DNA from 3 places in the Lysinibacillus sp. VIII_CA genome. Region 1 is predicted to be linked to each of the others. Evidence: riboswitches for the same ligand, from Rfam matches in the RefSeq annotation. Region 1 holds a riboswitch; each other region holds the start of a gene.
What was found. Region 1 has a riboswitch for thiamine pyrophosphate ahead of thiC (phosphomethylpyrimidine synthase ThiC). Riboswitches for the same ligand answer to the same signal wherever they lie in the genome.
Positions count from the first base shown of each region.

Region 2: linked by a shared signal. The riboswitch ahead of thiT (energy-coupled thiamine transporter ThiT) and the one ahead of thiC (phosphomethylpyrimidine synthase ThiC) in region 1 are both predicted to bind thiamine pyrophosphate.
Region 3: linked by a shared signal. The riboswitch ahead of thiW (energy coupling factor transporter S component ThiW) and the one ahead of thiC (phosphomethylpyrimidine synthase ThiC) in region 1 are both predicted to bind thiamine pyrophosphate.

Region 1 is NZ_JBNFXM010000013.1:13,491-21,535, reverse strand. It holds gene ACP3VS_RS16305 (S-layer protein) at 1-1,100, opposite strand, end outside; gene ACP3VS_RS16300 (methyl-accepting chemotaxis protein) at 1,355-3,454, shown strand; gene ACP3VS_RS16295 (AEC family transporter) at 3,882-4,811, shown strand; TPP riboswitch at 4,885-4,999, shown strand; gene thiC (phosphomethylpyrimidine synthase ThiC) at 5,141-6,919, shown strand; gene ACP3VS_RS16285 (catalase) at 7,090-8,045, opposite strand, start outside.
Region 2 is NZ_JBNFXM010000019.1:35,011-43,055, forward strand. It holds gene ACP3VS_RS19345 (SbcC/MukB-like Walker B domain-containing protein) at 1-1,065, shown strand, start outside; gene ACP3VS_RS19350 (hypothetical protein) at 1,106-1,228, opposite strand; gene ACP3VS_RS19355 (DUF4870 domain-containing protein) at 1,285-1,608, opposite strand; TPP riboswitch at 1,735-1,842, shown strand; gene thiT (energy-coupled thiamine transporter ThiT) at 1,977-2,537, shown strand; gene map (type I methionyl aminopeptidase) at 2,709-3,464, shown strand; gene ACP3VS_RS19370 (hypothetical protein) at 3,493-4,206, opposite strand; gene ACP3VS_RS19375 (polyphosphate kinase 2 family protein) at 4,406-5,215, shown strand; gene ACP3VS_RS19380 (GNAT family N-acetyltransferase) at 5,391-5,978, shown strand; gene ACP3VS_RS19385 (beta-class carbonic anhydrase) at 6,049-6,612, opposite strand; gene ACP3VS_RS19390 (hypothetical protein) at 6,789-6,923, opposite strand; gene ACP3VS_RS19395 (aminopeptidase) at 7,062-8,045, opposite strand, start outside.
Region 3 is NZ_JBNFXM010000001.1:485,121-493,165, forward strand. It holds gene ACP3VS_RS02400 (ABC transporter permease) at 1-631, shown strand, start outside; gene ACP3VS_RS02405 (ABC transporter substrate-binding protein) at 628-1,701, shown strand; gene ACP3VS_RS02410 (MFS transporter) at 2,200-3,396, shown strand; TPP riboswitch at 3,456-3,563, shown strand; gene thiW (energy coupling factor transporter S component ThiW) at 3,658-4,164, shown strand; gene ACP3VS_RS02420 (VWA domain-containing protein) at 4,241-6,838, opposite strand; gene ACP3VS_RS02425 (vWA domain-containing protein) at 6,822-8,045, opposite strand, start outside.

The DNA of each region.
Region 1 (8,045 bases):
CCACTCTTTTGGGCATTTTGGTAGACTGCTAACGCATTTCTGTATTGTGAAATAGCATTCTTTACTTGTTCTTGTGAGGCGCTATTATTGTTTGCTATCGCTCTGGCACTTGTCACGGCAGAGTCAAAAATATTCCGATCAACCTGTGTTGTCCATTTGTCAGTTGTTAAAATATCGTATCCATTTATAGAAACCTGCACGTAAGGGGGGGATGCTAGTAGCGTAGTTAGTTCTTTTTTATCAATAGCTGGTAGGGTAACAGAGACCTTTTTATTGTCTACTTGTACTTTACCCACCTGATGTCCTGAATTTAATGCTACTTTTGTGCCGTCTTTAACAATGATTTGTTCAATTTTCCCTTCGCCGAAAAGGTTGAAATTTTCCTCCACATTGATCGTCAGTTTTTCCACATTTGCCTTCAACTCAAAAGTGGGAACTTTACCAATTATATCGATTTTAGAAAGTGCTTGGTCAGAAGATATATTTACCTTCGTGCGTGCCAAATTGATAGTAGATGATTTCATATCCCTTAGCGTAACATACAGCCAGTCATTCTTCTTTATGATAAGTGGTTTTAATGTAATCGTATCGCTAACGGAAAGGTCATCAAGTGTTATAGCTTTTTTTACTCTGTTTGTAATAATTAACTGACCATCAACCGTAACGTCTTGTATATTTACATAATCTGCGTTCACAGTGAAGTCACCAGAAATATGACTGTGACCACCATCAAAGTATACTGATTTTTTGCTCGTACCAGCTTTGTTTAATGTTAAGGATGTCACGTCTATAATTTGCTTGTTTTTTACGACAATGGTGGCTAATGCATTCGTTAATGCTGTTTTATTTGAATGATCAAAAAGGGGCTTTAAATCTTTGTGGATTCTAAATGTACCATTTGATGTAATAACCGTATCGTTTGTGATGTTTTTAATCGTTACGGCATTGCCTACCATTTTTTTTGTTGCTGCAACCTGAACCTGTGTTTCATATAAATTCGATTGATTTAGGGAAAAAGAGGCTTGTGCAGTTGACACAGGTAATACTAGTGTCGCTGTAATCGCCGTGGCTATTAATGTTGATAGCGCTTTATTTGTCATGCAAGTCACTCCAATCATTTTATCTACTAGATAATATACCATAATTTACTATAATTTAATATTTTAAGTGTATGTTTTACTAATCAATTCAACTCAAATGAGCCATAAGTACTTTTAATTATAATAAACAAATCTCTTAATATGCCTGTATTTTTATCTATAATTATGTAAATTTCTACTTTATTCGCTAAATATTTTATTGAGATACGACCTTTCATCTATTATGATTATTTATAAAAGTGGGGGTGTTTGTGATGAAGAAATCAAGAGGAATTGCATTGAAACTATCTTCCCTAATCATAGGATTGTTTCTAGTTTTATTTTTATCCTATACAGTGACAACAGGGATTATTATAAAAAAGCAAAGTGTCGAAGATGCAGAGTATGGAACATTGCAAACGGCTGAATCATCAGCGGCTATTATGAGCGAGCGCTTTAAAAAAGCCAATACAACTTTACAAACAACGAAACGAATCGTTGAAAGTATGGAGAAAAATAAGACGCTATCTACCAAAGGCATTTTAGACATAATGGAAAATAATTTAGCTAGTAATGATGATTTATTAGGGGTAGGGGCTATCTTTGAGGAGAATTCCCTTATTGTAAACCCAAATGAGGCTACATTGGTAGATTCCCAAAAACGTTTTGGACCATACTTGAGCAAAAATGATAATGAAATAACGACCACTCTTATTGAGGGTTTAGATGATAAAAATGTTTCTCAATGGTACTGGGTGCCAAAAGAAGAGGGACGGACAGTTTTAACGGAGCCCTATGATTATAGTGTAAACGGACAAACGGTACTAATGACAACAATTTCTGTACCATTAGTTAATGCTTCCGGGAAGTTTTTCGGTGTATTAACAGCAGATGTGTCCATAGATTATTTAAATGAGTTGACAAAGTCAGTTGCACCAGAAGGCGGCTATGCAGCCATTATTACAAATAACGGTGTATTGACAGCTAACAGTTTTGGTAAAGAGCTAGATGGGCAAAATATGCAGGACGACCCCGCTTGGACAAGCATACGTAAGACAATGGAAAACGGTGAACTAACAAGTATGTACATAGATTCTAATGAACTGAAGGATAAAGCCTATAATGTATTTGCTCCCATGATTTTAGAGGACATTGACGAAACTTGGACCGTTCAAATTGTATTAGCTGAAGCAAAAATTTTAGAGACGTATAACCATGTATTCGTCTATACAATTATTGCTTCCATTATAATGGTAGCTTTGATGACTGCTGCAAGTGTACTATTCATTTACAAACAACTAAAGCCGCTCAAGTTTTTACGCTCATCCATTGAAACAGCAGCGGGAGGCGATTTAACACAAAAAGTAGAGGAGAAATATATTAAACAGGATGAAATTGGTGCGGTTGCATTGGCCTATAATAATATGTTGGATAAAACCAATAGTGCTATTAAAGCCGTGTTAAACTCTACAACTCTATTGAATCAGTCTTCTAACCAGGTACATGAGGCATTTAATGAAATCGTGTCTTCAAGTCAAGAGGTATCAGTAGCCATAAATGAAATTGCACAGGGAGCATCGAAGCAATCAGAGGATACTGAAGAAACGAATTACCGCATGATGGATTTATCGGATCAAATAGATGCCATTACTGCGCTTTCGAATGAAATGGACGAGTTATCGCTCAAAACAAATGTAACAACAGAAAAAGGCATGCAAGAGGTTCAAAGTTTACATGAACATAATATAGGGACAAATGAGATGAATGGCCGTATTCAACAGCAAATGGAATTACTAGCTTCTAATATTGCTAATATTAATCAAATTATTGCCTCTATTCAAAGCATTACGGAGCAAACTAATCTATTGGCTTTAAATGCAAGTATTGAGGCTGCGCGTGCTGGTGAGCATGGAAAAGGTTTTGCGATCGTGGCGGAAGAAGTAAGAAAGTTGGCGGAGCAATCAAAAAATGAAACAGAAGTTATTAAAAGCACGGTAGAAAGCATTTTAGAAAATTCACAGCAAACAGTTGCTGTCATTGCCTCGAATGCAGAATTAATGCAATCGCAAAATGAGTCCGTACAAAGCACGCAATTGGCTTTTAAAGATAATAGTGATTTGTCACGTGCAATTGCAACTTCTATTAGTGAGCTAATGACTCAGTTATCTACTATGTTAGAGCATAAAAATCAAGCAATTATGTCTATCCAAAGTATTTCGGCTATATCAGAGGAAACAGCTGCCTCTGCTGAGCAAGTAAGTGCCTCTGCAATGGATCAACAAGCAGAATTGCAAAAAGTGGCAGAGTCTATGCAAAACATGAATGATATCTCTAATGAACTGCAAGAGGTTGTTAATCGATTTAAGCTTGCGTAAAGAAAAAACTGCTTAGAACCTTTAAGTAGTCTCAGACTGTTGATAAAAGGAATCGAGAAGTTGATGCTCGATTCCCTTTTCATTTTTTACTTATTTCAAATGGACCTTTGTTGCTCGATCATGTACAGCTCAAGCATAAAAAGCTTACCACGTCCAAGCTGACAGTATCTTCAAGTCTCCTTTAAGACAAGTTCAATTGTTCTGCATTTTGGCATACCAATCCTAAATGACGTTAAATAAGTTTTGATGATTCTTATATTCTGGACATTGCTCGAGTTCATTGATTTGAGCTTTTGAATTTTTGCAACCATTAGAACGAAGCGCGACCCCGCCCATAGTGTAAATCAACGGTTTTAATTATGAAAGTAAGTGGCATTGACCTAGTGCAATATCGACACTACTATTAAAAGGGAGGGGGGACATCAATATGGTGTATCTAGGAATGATTTTTTTTCAAATTGTTGCACCTATTTTAGTATTACTTGTACTAGGGGCCATTCTACAAAAGAAATTTCGCTTTAACTTAAAAGCATTATCACAGCTAATTACATATTGCTTTATGCCAGCGGCTGTGTTTATAAATTTATATGAAACGAGTATAAAGCTGTCTGTGCTAGGGGAAGTCGGGTTGTTTATTGTACTTTTTATTGGTAGTCAAATGCTACTCAGTCACTTTTTAGCGAAAGGGCTTGGACTAGCTAAAACGGAGGCGGCTGTTTTTAAAAATAGTGTAGTACTCATTAACTCTGGAAACTATGGTATTCCGGTAGCTCAAATGATTTTTGCCTCTCAACCTATTGGTGTAGCCATCCAGGTTATACTCGTTATCTTTCAAAACATGACTACGTATACGTATGGTTTATATAATTTAATTTCGTCTACTAAATCAGGCATGACGATTCTAAAGGATTTTATAAAAATGCCTATTATTCACGCTTTAATAATTGGTGTGGCAATGAATTATTTTGATATTGGTATTCCTCCGTTTATTAAAATACCAATAGACCATGTAGCGGATGGTTTTATTGCCGTTGCATTAATCACGCTGGGCGCGCAATTGTCTCAGATGGAAATTAAAACTATGTTTAATAAAACAGTCTTCATCAGCTGCTTGACTCGATTAATTATCGGACCAGCTATTGCTTTAGTCATTATCTTTGCACTGGGATTAAATGGGGTCGTAGCACAATCATTATTTATAGCGAGTGCTTTTCCCACATCCCGCAACAGTTCAAGTCTAGCATTAGAATATGATATAGAATCGGCAACAGCTGCACAAACCGTTTTATTTTCTACCATTGTGAGTTGTATAACGGTCACGATTGTGATTTATATCGCTGATGTATTGTTTACTTAATAGAATGGCAAAAATATTTAAATGATAACTTCCATCTCTTAGCAATATCTGCTACACTAGCATCAAACTGAATAGTATTAACTAGGGGAGTCTGATGAGTCAGGCTGAGAGGGAAACGCATAGAGGTTTCTTGACCCTTTGGACCTGATCTGGCTCATACCAGCGTGGGAAAGTTAAGAAGCTATTGCCTATTACGTGCAATCAATAGACCCTTTACATTCATGGCCGGATCCAATCATTATGTTGGATTCGGCCTTTATTTATTTTCCTTTTGGGGTGAGCTAGATTCGGTCCTTACTTAAAATACATTTAAGGGAGAGAAGTAGCTCATGTCAGCGATTAGTGAAAAGAACATTATGATTATGTCTAACTTTGAAGGAAGTAAAAAGGTTTATGTGGAAGGATCACGTCCAGATATTTTAGTACCAATGCGTGAAATTACATTAAGTCCGACGACGGGTAGCTTTGGAGATGAAGAAAATGCCCCTATTCGGGTGTATGATACGAGTGGCCCGTATACTGATCCTGCATTTCATGTGGATATTACAAAGGGCTTACCGGCTTTACGAAGTACTTGGATACAAGAGCGAGGAGATGTAGAGGAATATGAAGGGCGTACCATTAAACCTGAGGATAATGGCTTCCGTCGCGCAGATGATCCACGTATCCAAGAAAATGTCTTTCCTGAATTGATGAGAATGCCTTTACGTGCAAAAAGGGGGAAAAATGTAACACAGTTGCATTATGCTAGAAAGGGAATTATTACACCTGAGATGGAGTTTGTAGCGATACGAGAAAATATGGACCCTGATTTCGTGCGTTCAGAGATTGCAGCAGGTCGAGCTATTATGCCCTCCAATATTAATCATCCGGAGGCAGAGCCGATGATTATCGGTCGTAACTTCCATGTGAAAATTAATGCGAACATTGGAAATTCAGCCGTATCATCTTCGATTGCAGAGGAAGTCGAAAAGATGACATGGGCTACACGCTGGGGTGCAGATAATATTATGGATCTATCAACTGGCAAGCATATTCATACAACGAGAGAATGGATTATTCGAAATGCCGCAGTACCTGTTGGAACAGTACCAATCTATCAGGCATTAGAAAAGGTAAATGGTGTAGCTGAAGATTTAACGTGGGAGGTATACCGTGATACGCTTATTGAACAAGCAGAGCAAGGGGTAGATTATTTCACTATTCATGCGGGTGTTCTTTTACGTTATGTTCCTCTTACAGCAAACCGGGTAACGGGCATTGTGTCTCGGGGAGGCTCCATTATGGCGCAATGGTGTTTATACCATCATCAAGAAAACTTCCTCTATACTCATTTTGAGGAAATATGTGAAATTATGAAAACTTATGATGTAGCCTTCTCATTAGGAGATGGCTTACGTCCAGGGTCAATCGCGGATGCAAACGATGAAGCGCAATTTGCGGAGCTTGAAACATTAGGTGAGTTAACCCAAATAGCATGGAAGCATGATGTTCAAGTAATGGTGGAGGGGCCAGGTCACGTTCCAATGCATTTGATTAAAGAAAATATGGACAAGCAATTAGAGGTTTGTAAGGAAGCTCCCTTCTACACATTAGGCCCATTGACAACAGATATTGCTCCAGGTTATGACCATATTACATCTGCTATTGGAGCGGCAATGATTGGTTGGTTTGGTACAGCTATGCTCTGTTATGTGACACCGAAGGAACATCTAGGATTACCTAATCGGGAGGATGTTCGAGTAGGGGTTATTACTTATAAGATTGCTGCACATGCTGCAGATTTGGCAAAAGGGCACCCAGGTGCACAACAACGCGATGATGCACTGTCAAAAGCGCGCTTTGAGTTCCGCTGGCGCGACCAATTTAACCTTTCTCTTGATCCAGAACGTGCAGTAGAATATCACGATGAAACATTGCCAGCAGAGGGGGCCAAAACTGCACATTTTTGCTCAATGTGCGGTCCTAAATTTTGTAGCATGAGAATTTCACAGGATATTCGTAATTATGCTAAAGAAAAGGATTTAAATACAACTGAGGCCATCCATGAAGGTATGAGGGAGAAGTCAGTGGAGTTTAAAAAGGCAGGTAGTCAAATCTATCTATAATAATAAAAGGCTTGTGTTAATTTACTAGACACAAGCCTTTTTTATGTTGCTTCCATGTTGCAAATTGAGGTAAGCAGTTGGAGGCTAGACGAAGACAAAAAAGCTCCATGTGATGATTAAATTCACATGGAGTAAAAATTGGATTTGGATATCAATAATTAAATGGAATATTAAACGTTTGTTGGTTGTTTTACGTATGGGTTTGTAAGATCCATACCTTCTAATGAAAGACCCATTGCTTTTGCAACACCGTCACCATATGCTGGATCAGCTAAATAGCAGTGTAGGATGTGACGTCGTTTGATGAACTCCTCGACAGAAGCCATATCATTAGCCGTATTTTCAAATAGACGTTGTTGTTCTTCCGCAGTCATTAGGCGGAAAAGTTTACCTGGCTGCTCGAAGTAATTATTATCGTCTTCACGGAAATCATGAATTCCTGCATGACCATCAATGCGTAACTCTGGCTCTTTATGGTCTAAATTATGCTCCCATTCACCATAGCTATTTGGTTCATAGCCTAGTGTTGAACCAAGGTTGCCATCAAAACGCATAGCACCATCACGGTGGAAAGTGCGGAATGGACATTTTGGTGCGTTAACAGGAAGCATATAGTGGTTTACTCCTAAACGGTAGCGTGCTGCATCCGCATAGGCAAAGATACGACCTTGTAACATTTTATCTGGTGAGAAGCTAATACCAGGAACGATGTTAGATGGTGCAAATGCAGCTTGTTCCACTTCTGCAAAGTAGTTGTCCGGGTTTTTATTTAACTCAAACTCACCTACAGGAATTAATGGGAAGTCTTTTTTATACCATACTTTTGTTAAGTCGAATGGGTTGTATGGTAGCTCACGTGCTTGCTCCTCTGTCATAACCTGAATATACATTTTCCATTTAGGGAAATCGCCTTTTTCAATGGCTTCATATAAATCACGTTGTGAAGATTCACGATCTTGACCGATTACCTCAGTTGCTTCAGCACCTGTTAAATTTTTAATGCCTTGTTCTGTACGGAAGTGGAATTTAACCCAAACTCGCTCATTATCAGCATTGACAAAGCTATAAGTGTGGGAACCAAATCCGTGCATATTACGGTAACCAGTTGGAATACCACGGTCAGACA
Region 2 (8,045 bases), on a different contig from region 1:
TTAAAACAAACGCTTACTGATGTTAGCCAACAGAAAATGGATTTTCAAAAATTATGGCAGGAAAGCCAACATCATTTACATGCCATGAAGGAAGCTGACAGTAATGCAAAACTAGCTGTGGAGATCGCCAAACAGAATTTTGAAGAATTAAAGCTCAAAATGAATGACAAGCGTGAACAGTTTTCAACAAGCATGCAGGAAGCGGGCTTTGTAAGCTATGAAGACTACGCAGCTGCGAAAAGAAGTGCCACTCAATTAGAGGAACTCCGGAGAGCATGCAGTGACTACACCCTTCAGGTTCATACGTTAAAAATTCAAATTTCAGAAGGAGAAAAACATCTTCAAGGAAAAGAGGAGCAAGATTTAGCCTTGATGGAGGCGACTGTGAAAAGCCTCCGAATCGCCTATGAGGATGCCTTTAAACAACTTCAGCAAATAGATGGATTTGTGAAATCATGTCAAAGCTTTATGAACAAAGTCGAGGAAACAGAAAGAGAGCTACGTTTACTTGAGAGTGAGGCTGGACGTGTAAAGGAGCTATATGGCTTATTAAATGGGCAAAATTCGAAAAAGCTGTCCTTTGAACGATATATTCAAATAAATTATTTAGATCAAATTACAGAGGCAGCCAATATTCGCCTTAATCATTTATCGAATGGTCAATTTGAGCTTAGACGCTCAGACAGACTTGAAAAGCATGCAAAGCAAAGTGGACTTGGGCTTGATGTATATGATGCTTACACAGATCAATTACGAGATGTCAAAACTTTATCTGGTGGTGAAAAGTTCAATGCGTCATTAAGTCTTGCTCTGGGAATGGCGGATGTTATTCAAAGCTTCCAAGGCAATATTCATATTGAAACTATGTTTATTGATGAGGGCTTTGGCTCGCTCGATGAGGAATCATTAAATAAAGCAATAGACACCTTAATCGATTTACAAGATTCTGGCCGAATGATTGGCGTCATCTCCCATGTGCCTGAATTAAAATCCGCGATGCCAGCCGTTTTACATGTCGAAAAAACATTAAACGGACATAGTCAAACACACTTTGAAATAAAATAAAGGAAGGTGTATTTCCGGCTTAAGGAAATACACCTTCCTTTCATTTTTTCCGAGGACTGACTGTAGAAGTTGTCCCTTTTTTTGCTGCCATCACTTTTTTTACAATCGGTATAACAATCGGCGCTAATTTAACAGCGGTTTTTACTACCTTTGATACTTTCATTAAAAACACAGCTCCTTTTTTAATTACTTCTACCTGTTTATTCTAAAAGTAAAACATTAGCGGATAACTCGAACGGCTTGAATAATATTCCATATTACGATTCCGAGCGAGACAATTCCGTAAATGGCGAACGAAATGAACCAAACGATCATTACTGTACTATTACTTGAAGTGGGATCTAAACTAAAGGTAGAAAACACAAAGACAATGAAAAATAATATACCAAATACAAAAGGAATTAAATGAGACACTAGTGCGCGAATGGAATGTCTTTTGATATCAGCATCTTTCGAAACGAAATAAACAATCAATGGTACGATGAAAGGAGCAAAGAAAATACTGAGATAGCTGAAGGCAGATAAAATTTTTTGGTTCTCCATAGTTGTACCTCCTTTTTTAATATTTACGCATGGAAATCAGCAAAGTTTCAAAAATTAAGTATGGAAGAGGTTGTAATCATTCCATGCTTTGCGTACAATGTAATTATTCAAAGTAAATTCAGATGTAACGACCACAAGGGGAGCTGATGATGTCAGCTGAGACTGGGCACGTAATGCCTTTACTCTTTGAACCTGTAAGCTAGCACTTACGTAGGGATGTGGATAGAAACCGACACTTGTACGATGTGAGGCTCTGTCCTGGCATCGTTTTTTCATTCTTGAAAATAATAAGATGTCAGAGAGAATCAAATCAGCGCTTTTCTATTCCTGCTCTTGTATCCTACATCGGAACAAAGGAGAGAATATGTATGGACAAAAAAAGACTATTAATGTTAGTGGAGATTGCAATATTTGCAGCAATTGGCCTTGTGCTGGATCAGGTCTCGTTTAAAGTATGGGCACAAGGTGGCTCTGTTAGTCTTGTCATGGTACCAATTATGTTAATTGCTATTCGCTGGGGCTTAGTAGCTGGCCTAACAACAGGCTTACTTGTAGGTGTTATGCAAACCATGTTTGGCGCTTATATTGTACACTGGCTTCAAGGGTTACTAGATTATGGCGTCGCTTTCACTGTTGTAGGATTAGCAGCCATTGTGCGCAGACCTTTACTAGAGGCAGCAAGTCAACTAAACAAAACAAAAATGGCACTTTATATTATTTTAGGTACTGTGTTTGCAGGCTTCTTGCGTTATGTAGCACATACTACTGCTGGGGCTGTATTTTTTGCGGAGTATGCCGGCGATCAAAATGCATGGATTTATTCGATTATTTATAATGGTACATATATGCTTCCTGCTACAGTATTAACAGCCATTGTGGGAGTGTTATTATTCACAGCGGCTCCACAACTTATGCAACGTAAAGCATAATGCCATCCCCCTTCATGTTGGTGAAGGGGTTTTTTATATAGTTATAAGAGAATAGCGCTTTTTGCACTTTGCCAAGGAGGCACGCATACAATATTTAAAGCGTTTAGCGTTATACGTATAAAAAGTTATGTTATATTAAAGAGTAGATATTAGATGAAAGGGACGTTATACATGATTGTAAAAACGCAAGAAGAGATTGAAGCTTTTAAAAAAATTGGACGCATTTGTGCGGAGATCCGTGAAACAATGAAGGCTGCTACAAAACCAGGTGTCACAACACTTGAACTAGATGAAATTGCCGGTCGAATGTTTGCTGAGGCAGGTGCGATTTCTGGACCAAAAGGAGAATATGACTTCCCAGGATATACTTGTATTAGTGTCAACGAGGAAGTAGCGCACGGTATCCCAGGTAAACGTGTTATTCAGGAGGGAGATATCGTTAATATCGATGTTTCAGGCTCTTTAGATGGCTACTTTGCCGACACGGGTATTTCTTTTGTAGTCGGTGATGGCTATGAAGATAAAGAAAAACTATGTCGTGTTGCCAAAGATGCTTTTGATCGTGCAATGACAAAGGTAAAGGCTGGCTCTAAATTAAATCAAATTGGCAAGGCGGTAGAGCGCGAGGCGAATGCTAATGGCTTAACAGTTATCATGAATTTAACAGGCCATGGTTTAGGTCGTTCTTTACATGATGAGCCAAATCACATTTTAAATTATTATGATGCATGGGACTCTACGATTATGAAAGAAGGTATGGTTCTTGCAGTTGAGCCATTTATCTCTGCAAAAGCAGAGCATATAGTAGAAGCTGGTGATGGTTGGACATTCATAACACCCGATAAGTCTCTTGTTGCTCAAATTGAGCATTCAGTGATTGTTACAAAAGATAAACCAATTATCCTCACTTCATTAGACGAAGACTAGGATGACACAAAAAATCCTGCTCACCAAATTACTTTTGGTAGGCAGGATTTTTTTTAATGAATAAAATGCCAACAAAGAGTACACCACATAAAAATAACGCAGCGGTTGTTACGAGTAGCTCATCAAAACCATTATGTAAAGCGATTCCTATATAAGCCCATATAAAAACACTTGGATACATGATATCAAAGTGATGAAAGCGGATATGTAGCGCAATGACTCCACCTAATGTCAGTAAAATAACTGCCCAAAGAGGAGTACTTAGACCAAAACCGTTCCAACCATAAGCTGTTAACGTAAAGCTAATATTTGTGATGAAAATAAATGTCATCCATGCTAAATAAATGGCGAAAGGAATACGACCCGACAGTGATTTGTCATGAAGTGGATACGTATTGTACAACATAAATAGATACAAGACTAAGAGTAGGGTAATGCCGAGAGAAACAATAAATAATTCATGATGCCATACGTATATCATTAATGCTTGTAAAATATTTATGCAACTAAAGAGCGCAGACTGTTTCATAGATGTCTTTTTGATGTTCATCACTAACCAATAACCGATGAATAAATAAATGACAATCCAAATTAAATGACTTCCATCAACAGGTGCAAATACCACCGAAAAACGATTAGAAATTTCTAAAGAAGACTGACCGTTAAGTTTCATGAAAAAGGATGAAAAGGTTAGGATGAGTGAGACAATATACGAAATTGTCATCAATAAAAACCGAGGCATGCTTTCCTCTCCCTTCGTGTTAAATTGTATAGGGAAAAGACAAATAAGTATAGTACTGTCACTCATTTTATTATAACGGAAACTTCCATCAATGTATCGTGTTGTTTGCTAACACTATCTACAATTTACCATCTCAATAGGCATCCATTTATTTCTTTAGTACAATAAGAATATATACAAAATAAAGGAGTGAAGCTTTATGACACAAAACTTAAAAAATCTAGACCTATCTATTGAACTAGATAAAAAGATGTATAAAAAGAAATTAAAAGTACTCCAATATGAAATGTTAAATGCCCAACAATTTTTATTAAAAAACAAAATTGGTTTAATTTTAGTGTTTGAAGGTATGGATGCCGCTGGGAAAGGTGGAGCGATAAAACGTTTAATTGAACGTGTCGATCCACGTGGCTATGTCGTACACCCAATTTCAGCTCCACAGCCACATGAGCTACGCTATAACTATTTACAACGGTTCTGGAGAAAGCTACCTCAGCATGGGCAAATCGCTGTTTTCGATCGTTCATGGTATGGGCGTGTATTAGTAGAACGTATTGAAGGGTTCGCAACGAAGGAAGAATGGTCTCGTGCCTATGAGGAGATTAATAATTTTGAAAAGATTTTAACTGCGGGGGACTACATAATAATTAAGTTCTGGCTTCATGTTTCAGATGAGGAGCAATTAAAGCGTTTTAAGGAACGAGAACAAAATCCATATAAATCTTGGAAGCTAACAGAAGAGGATTGGCGCAATCGAGAAAAGTCACCACAATATATTGAGGCTGCCAATGAAATGTTTGACAAGACCGATAAGAAAAATGCTCCATGGATTTTAGTAGCTGGAAACGATAAAAAATATGCACGTGTGCAGGTGCTACAAGAAACGCTTGCACATATTGAACGAGAGGCACTGAAACGTGGACTTCATTTAACAAATGTATTAGACAATCCGCTTTTAGAAGATGCTGACTCATCCAGCCTGAACACCTTGAATGAGAAGAAGAAGTAAAAAATAAAATGTAAAATGATGGTGCTATGACATGAAGACATGAGCTGTTTTAGTTGTAGCAGCATCTTTTTTTACATACAATAAGGTAAAACTAGGGATTACTCCTTTAAATTCTATTAGTTAAGAAGGTAGTGAAAATTTCTACCGATATTGATTGGAAGGCTAGTGTGGAGAAATGGTGCTTAAAATTTGGAATTTATTAAGAAAAAAGGGTGGGAATGTGGTAACTATAAAGGGGGAAAAATGCTACATCCGAACATTCCAAGAAAATGATGCACGAAGTTTAACAGGTCTCGTAAGCCGCAATAAATACTTTTGGTCAACATATGAGCCTTTACAAAGACCTGAATACTATACGATCGACGCGCAATATAAAAAAATTCAAGAAAGCTTATATTTAATGGATTCAAAGCGAGAATTTACTTTTGGCATTTTTGAGCATGGTACTAATAACCTAATAGGACATATTGCACTATATGCTGTAAAACGTTTACCCTACTCAAGTGCATTTGTGGGATATGCTATGGATGAAATTTACGTAGGTAAAGGAATTGTTACTGAGGCAGTGAATATGGTAGTCCGCTTTGCATTCGATCAAATTGGGCTACATCGAGTAGAGGCATATGTATCAACCCAAAATAATCCCTCGATGCGTGTTTTAGAGAAGGCGGGCTTTCAACAGGAAGGTCTTTTAAGGAAGCTCCTGTATATTAATGGTCATTGGGTGGATCATTATATGTATGCTCGTTTAGAGGATGAATAAATAAACAAGTGCCTTTCTTTTCAAAGGAAAGCACTTGTTTATTGATTAGCTATAAATCAAGTTAGGATAACTATTGATGGTTACCATCTTCAATTAAATCTAGATGACCTGTATTTGGGTCAATAATTAAACCATGTACAGGAACGTCTTTTACCATTAATGGGTGATTTCGAATCGTGTCGACACTTTTTTTGACACTTGTCGCTACATCACCAAAACCACGTAAAAATTCTTTTAAATCAAAACCAGAATACTCCAGCATTTTGATGGTTTCTGGATTGATACCTCTTTTAACCATTTCACTTAGCATGGCATCAGGATCAACTGCACTCATACCACAGTCATAATGTCCAACCACATAAACTTCATCTGCTTGTAGGCCATAGACAGCAACTAATAAACTACGCATTACAGCACCGAAAGGATGGCTCACTAATGCACCGGCACTTTTCACAATTTTTACATCGCCATTACGGAGATTCATCGCTTTTGGTAAAAGCTCTACAAGACGAGTATCCATACAAGATAAAACAACAATACGTTTATCAGGATATTTTGTAGTGATGAATGGTTCATATTTTTTCTCTTGTACAAACTCTTTGTTAAACCCTAAAATATCTTGTAACATTGTCATGAAAATTGCTCCCTTCCTTACAAAAAATATTTTAGAGCAAAACTTTAATTATGCAAACAATAAAGACTTTTTTCAGACAATTTTTACAATAAAGAAGCAAACTTCGTACACTTTAGCAGCTTAATAACGTTGAAACTATAAAAAAACAGCTACTTTTACAGTAGCTGTTTTTTTACTTAAAATTTTTCGTTTGGCTTTGGATCTACAGTTACTGAAGACTTGCTATCTAAACCTACTTGTAGGTAGTGGATGAAGAATCCAGTTGAAATTAATAAAACTGCTGAAAAGCCAAGAACAGTTGTAATGAACATTTTTAGAGCTCCTCTCTACTTAAATGATCTACTAATTACCCTAAACTAATTATACAATAGGATATTAGGAAAATCTAAGGATAATTTATGACATCCATAACATACTAGACTAGAATACTATTAGTAAGAATGGATTATTTAAAATGCCCAATTTCCATCACGGAATATTGGTTCTTTTTGATTATCGTGGGTAATGCCATCAATATTCATTTTATTCGATCCAATCATAAAGTCTACATGTGTTAAGCTTTGGTTTATGCCATGAGCAGCTAACTCATCAGAAGACATGTCTTTACCACCTTCAATACAAAAAGCATAAGCACTACCAATGGCTAAATGATTTGAGGCATTTTCATCAAATAACGTATTGTAGAATAACAAATTCGATTGGGAAATAGGGGAATGATGAGGCACTAATGCTATTTCACCAAGATAATGCGCCCCCTCGTCTGTTTCAATAAGAGAAGCTAAAATTTCTTGACCTTCCTCAGCTTTTACATCGATAATACGGCCATCTTTAAACGTTAATGTGAAATTGTTAATAATATTGCCACCATAGCTTAACGGTTTAGTGCTGGATACAAACCCATTTATGCCTGTTTTTAAAGGTGCAGTAAAAATTTCTTCAGTAGGTATATTCGCCATAAATGTTTGACCTTGTTCGTTGACACTACTACCGCCTGTCCAGATGTGATGTGCAGGTAACTCGATGGTTAAATCTGTACCTGGAGCCGTGTAGTGAAGCGACTTATACTGTTTGCTGTTTAAATATTCCGCTTTGTCGTGTAATTCTTTGTCGTGAGCTAACCAAGCTTCCACTGAATGTTCAAGATCAATACGCGTCGCTGCAAAGATAGCTTCCCATAGGGCATCCATTTGTTGATCCTCTGGTAAATCAGGAAAAACCTTTGCTGCCCATGCTTTAGATGGAGCAGCGATAACTGACCAACTAAATTTATCAGACTGTAGCAACTGATAATAGTTCGCTAATGCTTGGCCTGATGCTTTTTGGAACGCCATAATTCTGTCACGCTCAATACCTTTTAGTAAATCTGGGTTTTGTGAACTAATGCTTAGGAAAGCAGCACCATTTTCAGCCAGCCACTCACGTTCTTGAACTTT
Region 3 (8,045 bases), on a different contig from region 1:
GCTACTTGTTATTTTAATCAATACTGTTATCGTAGCATTACTATCTGCTTTAATTTCTACTATTATTGGAACATTAGGAGCCATTGGTATTGTCACTGTCAAAGATTCAAAAATGCGTAATACATTATTGTCCCTAAACAATGTTTTAATTGTCAGTCCAGATGTCATCATTGGGGCAAGCTTTTTAATTCTATTTACAATGGTTGGCATTAAATTAGGCTTTGCTTCAGTATTATTAGCACACGTAGCGTTTAGTGTACCGATTGTAGTGTTAATGGTTTTACCTAAATTGTTAGAAATGAATAAATCACTAATTGATGCAGCGTTAGATTTAGGAGCAACCAAAAAGGATGTTATGATGCGTGTCATTTTACCGTATATTCAGCCAGGTATTTTTGCAGGCTTCTTCCTAGCTCTTACGTATTCATTAGATGATTTTGCTGTGACATTTTTCGTAACCGGCAATGGCTTCAGTACATTATCGGTAGAAATCTACTCGATGGCTCGAGCAGGAATATCTCTCACAGTTAACGCTATTTCTGGATTAGTATTCTTTGTAACCGTTATCGTTGTGGTTGGTTATTACTTCATTACAAGTCGTACAAGCAAAAGAACGGAGGGACAACAATGAAGTCATTAATTCAAGCGACCATCGCTATCCTTGTTGTTTCTGCCCTTTTATTCTATGCTGCTGACGCCTTAAGTGCAGGTGGCGGTAAAAGTGGAAAAGACACTTTAACCATTTTTAACTGGGGAGAGTATATTGACCCTGATCTATTGAAGGAATTTGAAAAAGAAACAGGTATTCATGTCATCTATGAAACATTTGACTCTAATGAAGCTATGATGACAAAAATACAGCAAGGTGGTACAGCTTACGATATTGCTGTTCCTTCTGAGTATATGATTGAAAAAATGAAGGAAGATAATTTATTGATTCCTTTAGACAAAGCAAAAATACCGAATTTAAAAAATATCGACCCTTACTTTTTAGACTTACCATTCGATGATAACAATCAATATTCAGTTCCTTACTTTTGGGGAACAGTAGGGATTGTCTATAATCCAAAACTAGTTGGAAATTTAGATTTCTCTTCTTGGGACGATTTATGGGATTCTTCATTAAAAAGAAAAGTATTTTTAGTAGACGGTGCCCGTGAAGTGATTGGGATGGGGTTAAATAGTCTTGGACACTCCTTGAATTCATTGGATAACAATGAACTACGGGAAGCAACTGACAAATTGATTACACTTGCGCCCAACGTAAAAGCGATCATTGGGGATGAAATTACACCATTAATGATTAATAATGAAGCAACAGTAGCCCTCACTTGGTCTGGTCAGGCAGCAGACATGATGTTTGAAAATGAAGAGTTGGACTTTGCTGTTCCTGAAGAGGGCTCCAATCTATGGTTCGATAATATGGTTATTCCCAAAACATCGAAAAATATTGATGGTGCACATGCCTTCATCAATTTTATGCTAAGTGCAGAATCCGGTGCTCAAAATGCCGATTATGTTGGCTATTCAACGCCAAATATTGCTGCGATGGACTTAATGGACCCAGAAGTAGTTTCAGATGAACGCTACTACCCATCTGAGGACCAACGTGATACCTTAGAGGTATACAAAAACTTAGGTCCAGATTACTTAGGAAAATATAATGAACTGTTTTTAGAATTTAAAATGAGTATTCGATAATTTATAAGAGCGAATTGGTCTACAAACCAATTCGCCTTTTTTATTTAAGCATTCATTTGTATCGCTATATTTAGAAAGAAATTCTACTAGTAACCAGTTGTCGATCATACAATCCCACTTCGTCTAGGTATCATCAATTTTTTCAAGATGCCAGCAATCTTTAGTTTTTCTTTATCCATAAAAAGACCTTGAATCTACGTCGTACGACACCTGCGCATTATAACTTCATCTTTAACTTTCATCTACACGGTTATAGGTAAGCTTTCTCATAGCAAACGCAATTATTTATTTTCACTAGTTTTTTACTCTCCCTACTTCAAGTCTCTAGAAAAAGCAATTCTCTCTCCTCACTCCACACCCCGAATTTTTATGAGATAAAAGCTTTTCTGGAAAATCATTCTACATATCGAACCAGTTACAGCAATCTCAACTATTAGCCAGCCATAATTCTTTATGATAGACTGTACTATATTTGATTACAAAAAGGGGGGCTTGTCGATGACCCAGCAGAAGTCCAATAAGGCGGCTTTGTATATTTTAATGTTTAACATGTTTATCGCAATGGGGAGTATTGGAATTATTATTCCTGTAATGCCTGAATATTTAAGAATATTTGGAGCAGCAGGACAAGTTCTAGGCATGCTTATTGCAACGTTCGCCTTAGCACAATTCGTATTTTCTCCAATTGCTGGGAATCTTTCGGACCAGTATGGGCGGAAAAATTTAATTATTTTCGGTCTTATACTAACAGGACTTGCACAAATCGGTTTTGGCCTTTCTACAGATGTATGGATGCTCTTTTTAGCACGTTTTTTAGGTGGCCTTGGCTCTGCATTTGTAGCACCTCCTATTATGGCTTTTGTAGCAGACGTGACAACTTATGAAGAACGCGGAAAAGGAATGAGTTTGTTAGGAGCTGCTATGTCTTTCGGCTTTATGATTGGCCCTGGAATTGGTGGTTTCCTTGCAAAGGTTAGCTTACATTTTCCATTTTTCATGGCGGGAGCTGCCGCCATTTTAGCGGCTATTTTATCTTACTTTTTATTACCATCTACAAAGCCAAATACTGCGCAAAATAGACAAAAGCAAGATAATCTGGTAAAACAGATGGCTCGCTCTGTACATATGCCTTATTTTGTTATGTTAATTATTATGATGGTATTCTCATTTGGGATTGCTAACTTCCAAACGACCTTATCACTATTTGTGACAGAGAAATTTAATTACTCACCTGGCGATATTGCCATCATTTTAGTTGTTGGTGGTGCGTTTGGGGTAATTGTACAAATGTTTATTATTACGCCACTCTTTAAACGGTTTGGTGAAATGAAAGTAGTTTTGGTCAATTTATTTATTGCGGCCGTTGCTATTTTCTTAATATTATTTGTTTCTGGTTTTGCACTAATATTAGTTGTTGCAACCATCTTCTCTACGGCGACAACGTTGATTCGTCCAGCTGTTAATACTCTCATATCAAAACTTGCAGAAAAAGAGCAAGGATTCGCAGCCGGCTTGAATAATGCCTATATGAGTCTAGGAAATATGATTGGACCCGCTTTGGCTGGTTTTTTATTTGACTGGAATATGAACAGTCCTTATATTTTTGGTGCCATTATCTTATTAGCTTGCTTCTTCCTTGCCCTGATTTGGACATTGAAAAAGGCGCCTCAGCTTATGCATCCAGATTCACATTAATAGGTAACTCTTATTGACTATTTATTGAAGTATGTTACACTTCTAAAAAATAGAAAAATACTTACCACTAGGGGAGTCTTCTAAAGGCTGAGACGTATATGGTTATATACGGACCCTTCGAACCTGATCTAGTTCATACTAGCGGAGGGAAGTGGCGCTTCTTGCTATTTTCAGTGTATAAGCAAGGCCGCTTCCTGTCGTTTGAAGGAAGCGGCTTTTTTCATTTTCCTAGTGGCTAAAATGAAAAGGAGTACACCTAACATGTCTATTAGAAAATTAACAATTATGGCTTTATTAGTAGCGATTGCTATTGCAGGTTCTACTTTTATCTCCATTCCAACTGGGATTGCTCGTGCTTATCCGGTACAGCACGCTATTAACGTAATAGGAGCCATTATACTTGGACCCGTATCTACAGTTGTAGTTGCCTTTGTTACGGCCATTATTCGAATCCTTACAGGGACAGGCTCTCTTTTAGCCATTCCTGGTAGTATTATTGGTGCATTATGCGCAGGGCTTGCCTATAAATATAGCGGTAAAATTTGGTTTGCTGGTTTGGGTGAAGTGATTGGCACTGGTCTTCTAGCATCACTTGTAGCAGTGCCCTATGCAAATGTACTAATGGGAACTTCCGTAGCAGCCTTGTTTTTTATGCCTGCCTTTTTAATATCAAGTACAATTGGAGCAATTTTAGGCATTTTAGTAGCTAGCAGTTTGCAAAAAACGGTGCTAGTAAGATATTTTAATCCTACTCTCTTTATTAAATAGTGTCGTAGGAGGATTTCTTTTTCCATGAATGTACAAAAAGCAGTGCGAAATTCGCACTGCTTTCATCTAAACTAAATTATTGGCGTTTTTTCATACCCTTTAATAGTTGTGCTACATTCGTGTCTTCTGCTTGTACAGGGAGATCCTCTACCAGTTGCTCCTTTTTCTTCGACTTCGTTAGGAAATTCCAGCCAAAGCGCCTTATTGTTATATCAATAAAGAATAAGAGCATACCTGCAAGGAGAAGCCATGTGGCAATGTTTTGACGATCCGCCCCTTGCTTTGTAAAGTCACGGAACACTTCTTGTGGTTCTTTTAAAACAGCACCACCTGTTTGTTCGGTTATTTCTTCTATTAATTTATCATTAACAGGAAGAAGTTCATATTCAGCGCTGTAAGGAACACTTAATCCCGCCTGATAAATCGTTTCCTTTTCATCAGCGATACGGAAGAAGATTAACCCCGGCTCAGCTTGTACCACAGCTCGCACCTGAGAGGCTGATATAGTTTCAAGCTGTGTGTCTAGCTCTTCACCCGCTTCATTAACAGCCACAATATCTAAAAATGCTGCTTCATTTGTAGGGTCTGTAATCATAAAGGATCCATCTGATTCTACTCTTACATCGTAGGCAACGTCATTATAACTTGGGAGCATTTGCGAAATAAGCGTTTGCCAAAATGTGCCCCAGTCCTGCCATCTTGCCCAGTCTCCTGACCACTTTCCTGTTGAATCAGAAGTAAATGCGAATGTTTTGCCAAGACCGTATTGCCATTGTGCTAATACTGGATCTTCCTTTTCGCTTTCAGCCACGACGGTAGCACCCTGCTTTGCGGTTGTTCCAATATAAGCATTCATTTGTGGAACGCCATTGGCAAATAGCGTATTCCATCCCCCTGCATTATACAGTACAGGATAGAATGGATTATCTTCAATGTACGTACGGGAAATCATGGCCGTTTCACGAGATAAAATGGACGGAATAGTTTGCTCATCGATAACATTGTAGAAACGTCCACTCCCCATCTCACTCAGAGCTTCCAATAAGTTTGCATCCGCGTCTTGACCAATAGCTACTGTCGATAAGGTTATTCCGTTATCTTTTCCTTGTTCAATTAAATCGTCATAATTTCCTGGCTGCGATTGTCCATCCGTTAAAAGAATAATATGCTTACGTTGCAGTTTCATATCTGCTAGGTTTTCATATGCTTTTGCCAGTGAACCATAGATTTCTGTTCCGCCTCCTGGTGTAACGGATAAAATGGTATCCACTGCCTCTTCTTTATTATTCAAAGGTCCAGTCTCTATAATTTCCCAAGGACGATCATCAAATGCTATAAATCCTAATGTATCTTCATCACGTAGCATTTCAACTGATCGTGCAGCCGCTTCCTTTGCAAGCTCTAGCTTGGATCCTGACATACTGCCAGAACGGTCTAACACAATGACAAGTCCTAGCGAAGGTAATTGTTCTTTCCCCTTTATCTCCATTTCAACAGGTAATAAAGTTTCAATTGGTGTTTTAAAATAACCACCTAAACCAAAGCTATTTTCTCCACCCACCATTGCAAAACCAACACCAAAGTTTTTGACTGCTTGCTCTATCACACTCATTTTTGCCTCACCGACTAAATGTCCCGGTACATTATCAAAAATAATGGCATTATATTGCAAATAACTGGAGAGTTCATTTGGCAAGCTTTCAGGTGATTTTACATCATAGCCTATTGATTGCTGACCAAGTGCCGCCGCTAGTGGTGAAGCTGTTTCATAGCCATTCACAATGAGTAAATGTGGTTCGCTTTGTACCATTGTGACACTTGTTAATTTATTGTTTTCAAATATTGCGTCCTGTCCTACTTGAACAACGGCTTCATATTTCACCAGCCCTTCACCAGTCGCTGCATGTTTATAGGTAAACATATTCGTTCCTTCGGCTAGCTCGACTCCCTCACGATGAATCAGTTCATCATTTTCATATAATAATAGCTCGCCTTGTCCAGCTGTTGTTGCATGCACTTCTGTTACCAGTTGTTGTTGCTCACCTACATAGGCAACTTGTGGGGACACAAAGCTTTTTAATGAAACATCATTCACAACAGGCTGACTGAAGGGCACAACATCCACACTAATATTGGAGCCTTTAAACTTCGTGGCGAAATCTAAAGCACTTCCCTTTGTCTCATTGCCATCTGTTAATAGCACAAGGCGTGTTGCTTTTTTCGGATCTATAATACCTGTGGCAAGTTGCAGGCTTTGTTCTATATTCGTTTGATCAGTAGCCTTTATTTCCGTAAACTTTGGTACTTCCTTTAATGTTTTAGTCATAATGGCTTCTGTTTGTAATGTTGATGAGAATGAATACAGCCCTGCAAGCTGTTCATCTTTTTTCGATTGTAAACTATCCTGTATAAACTGTACCATCTCATCTTCAGTCCCATTCATGGAAGCTGAGCGGTCAACTAGATACACGATTTGTTCTTCTTTTATAGGTAATAAAAGATACGGCCCTGCCAATGCGAAAACTAAACAGCCTACCGCTAGCATGCGAATCATAAGTACGAAAGCATGACTCTTTTTTAGTCGCTGTCGTTCTCGCCAATAGGTCCAACCAAAATAGATGAGTAATGGAAGTAATAGCAACAATATGAATGGCATATCAATTCGTAAATCCACGACGTCGTTGCACCTCCCACTCTAAAACAAGTAAAACTAAAATAATAAGAATTAGCCAAGGGACAAAAGAAGCCTTCGAAATCTCAGCCTTTCCGTTATCAGAAATATCCCCTAATGTATAGCTTGTTCCTTGCTCAATAACACGTTCTTGCGCCTGCAATTGTACAATAAAATGTTTTTCTTCATTATTAGAACGCACAAAATAGATGCCAGGTTTTGTTGGCGCAGTTAGCATACCATCCGTAACCAATGATAGAAATTCATCTTCTTGTGAATATACGCTCCAGTCTTCCTGCGCTAAAGCTACTGCTCTTTGTTCATTTGGTGTGAAAATACCGAGTGAACCAATGGATTCTGATAACTGCTGTTCAGTACTCCATAAGAATAACGGGAATGATGGGTGTAGTGGCCAATCCGTATCTGCAATATCTGCTAAGACGACGATATCCCCTTTAGGAGAGCGCTGTATAAACGGCTTTTCTCCAACAGTAGCGATAGTTTCATAATTTGTAAATCCAGGATACAAGGCGCTAACATAAACATCCTTAAGCTCACTAAAAGCAAATAAAGCATCACTTTTAGTACTTACTATGCCACTTACCTCTACCTTTTCAGCATCATCACGGCCAAATAACACAAGAGGTTTGACCATCTTTTCCAGCAATTCAGCTTGATTAGTGATCACCGTGGCATCCTGATTGTCTACTACTTGTAAAGGCGGAACGATTTTCACACCCGTACTTACGGATTGAAATCCTTTTTGAATCAATTGATGCATGCCCTGATCAACCACAATTTTTGAAGTAGCCGTTTGTAGTAAAACCGTTTGTTGATTATCTACGTCATAATCATCTTGCGCATCAATAATCGCTGTCATCGATTTTTCTACAGGTAACTCCTTGAAGGTTTTTGTTATCGCTTCCTTTGGAGGAACAGCGATATTCTCAGCTACTAACTCTTTACCCTCTTCATTTAGTAATGCTAGTGTGACCTTTTGCTCGTTGTCTGTATCATTATGAAGCTGCACAAGCGCCATTGTAGCCTGTCCATCTGTTGTTGCAGCAAATCGAGTAATAGCAATATTTGTTAAGTCCTTCGCAGCACCTCTTACTAGCCATTTAACGGAGTCCTTATTCATAGGTAGTTGTTTTTTATCGAGTGCATCTGTAAATACATAGATGGAAGTCGGTGTATCTCCTACAAATGC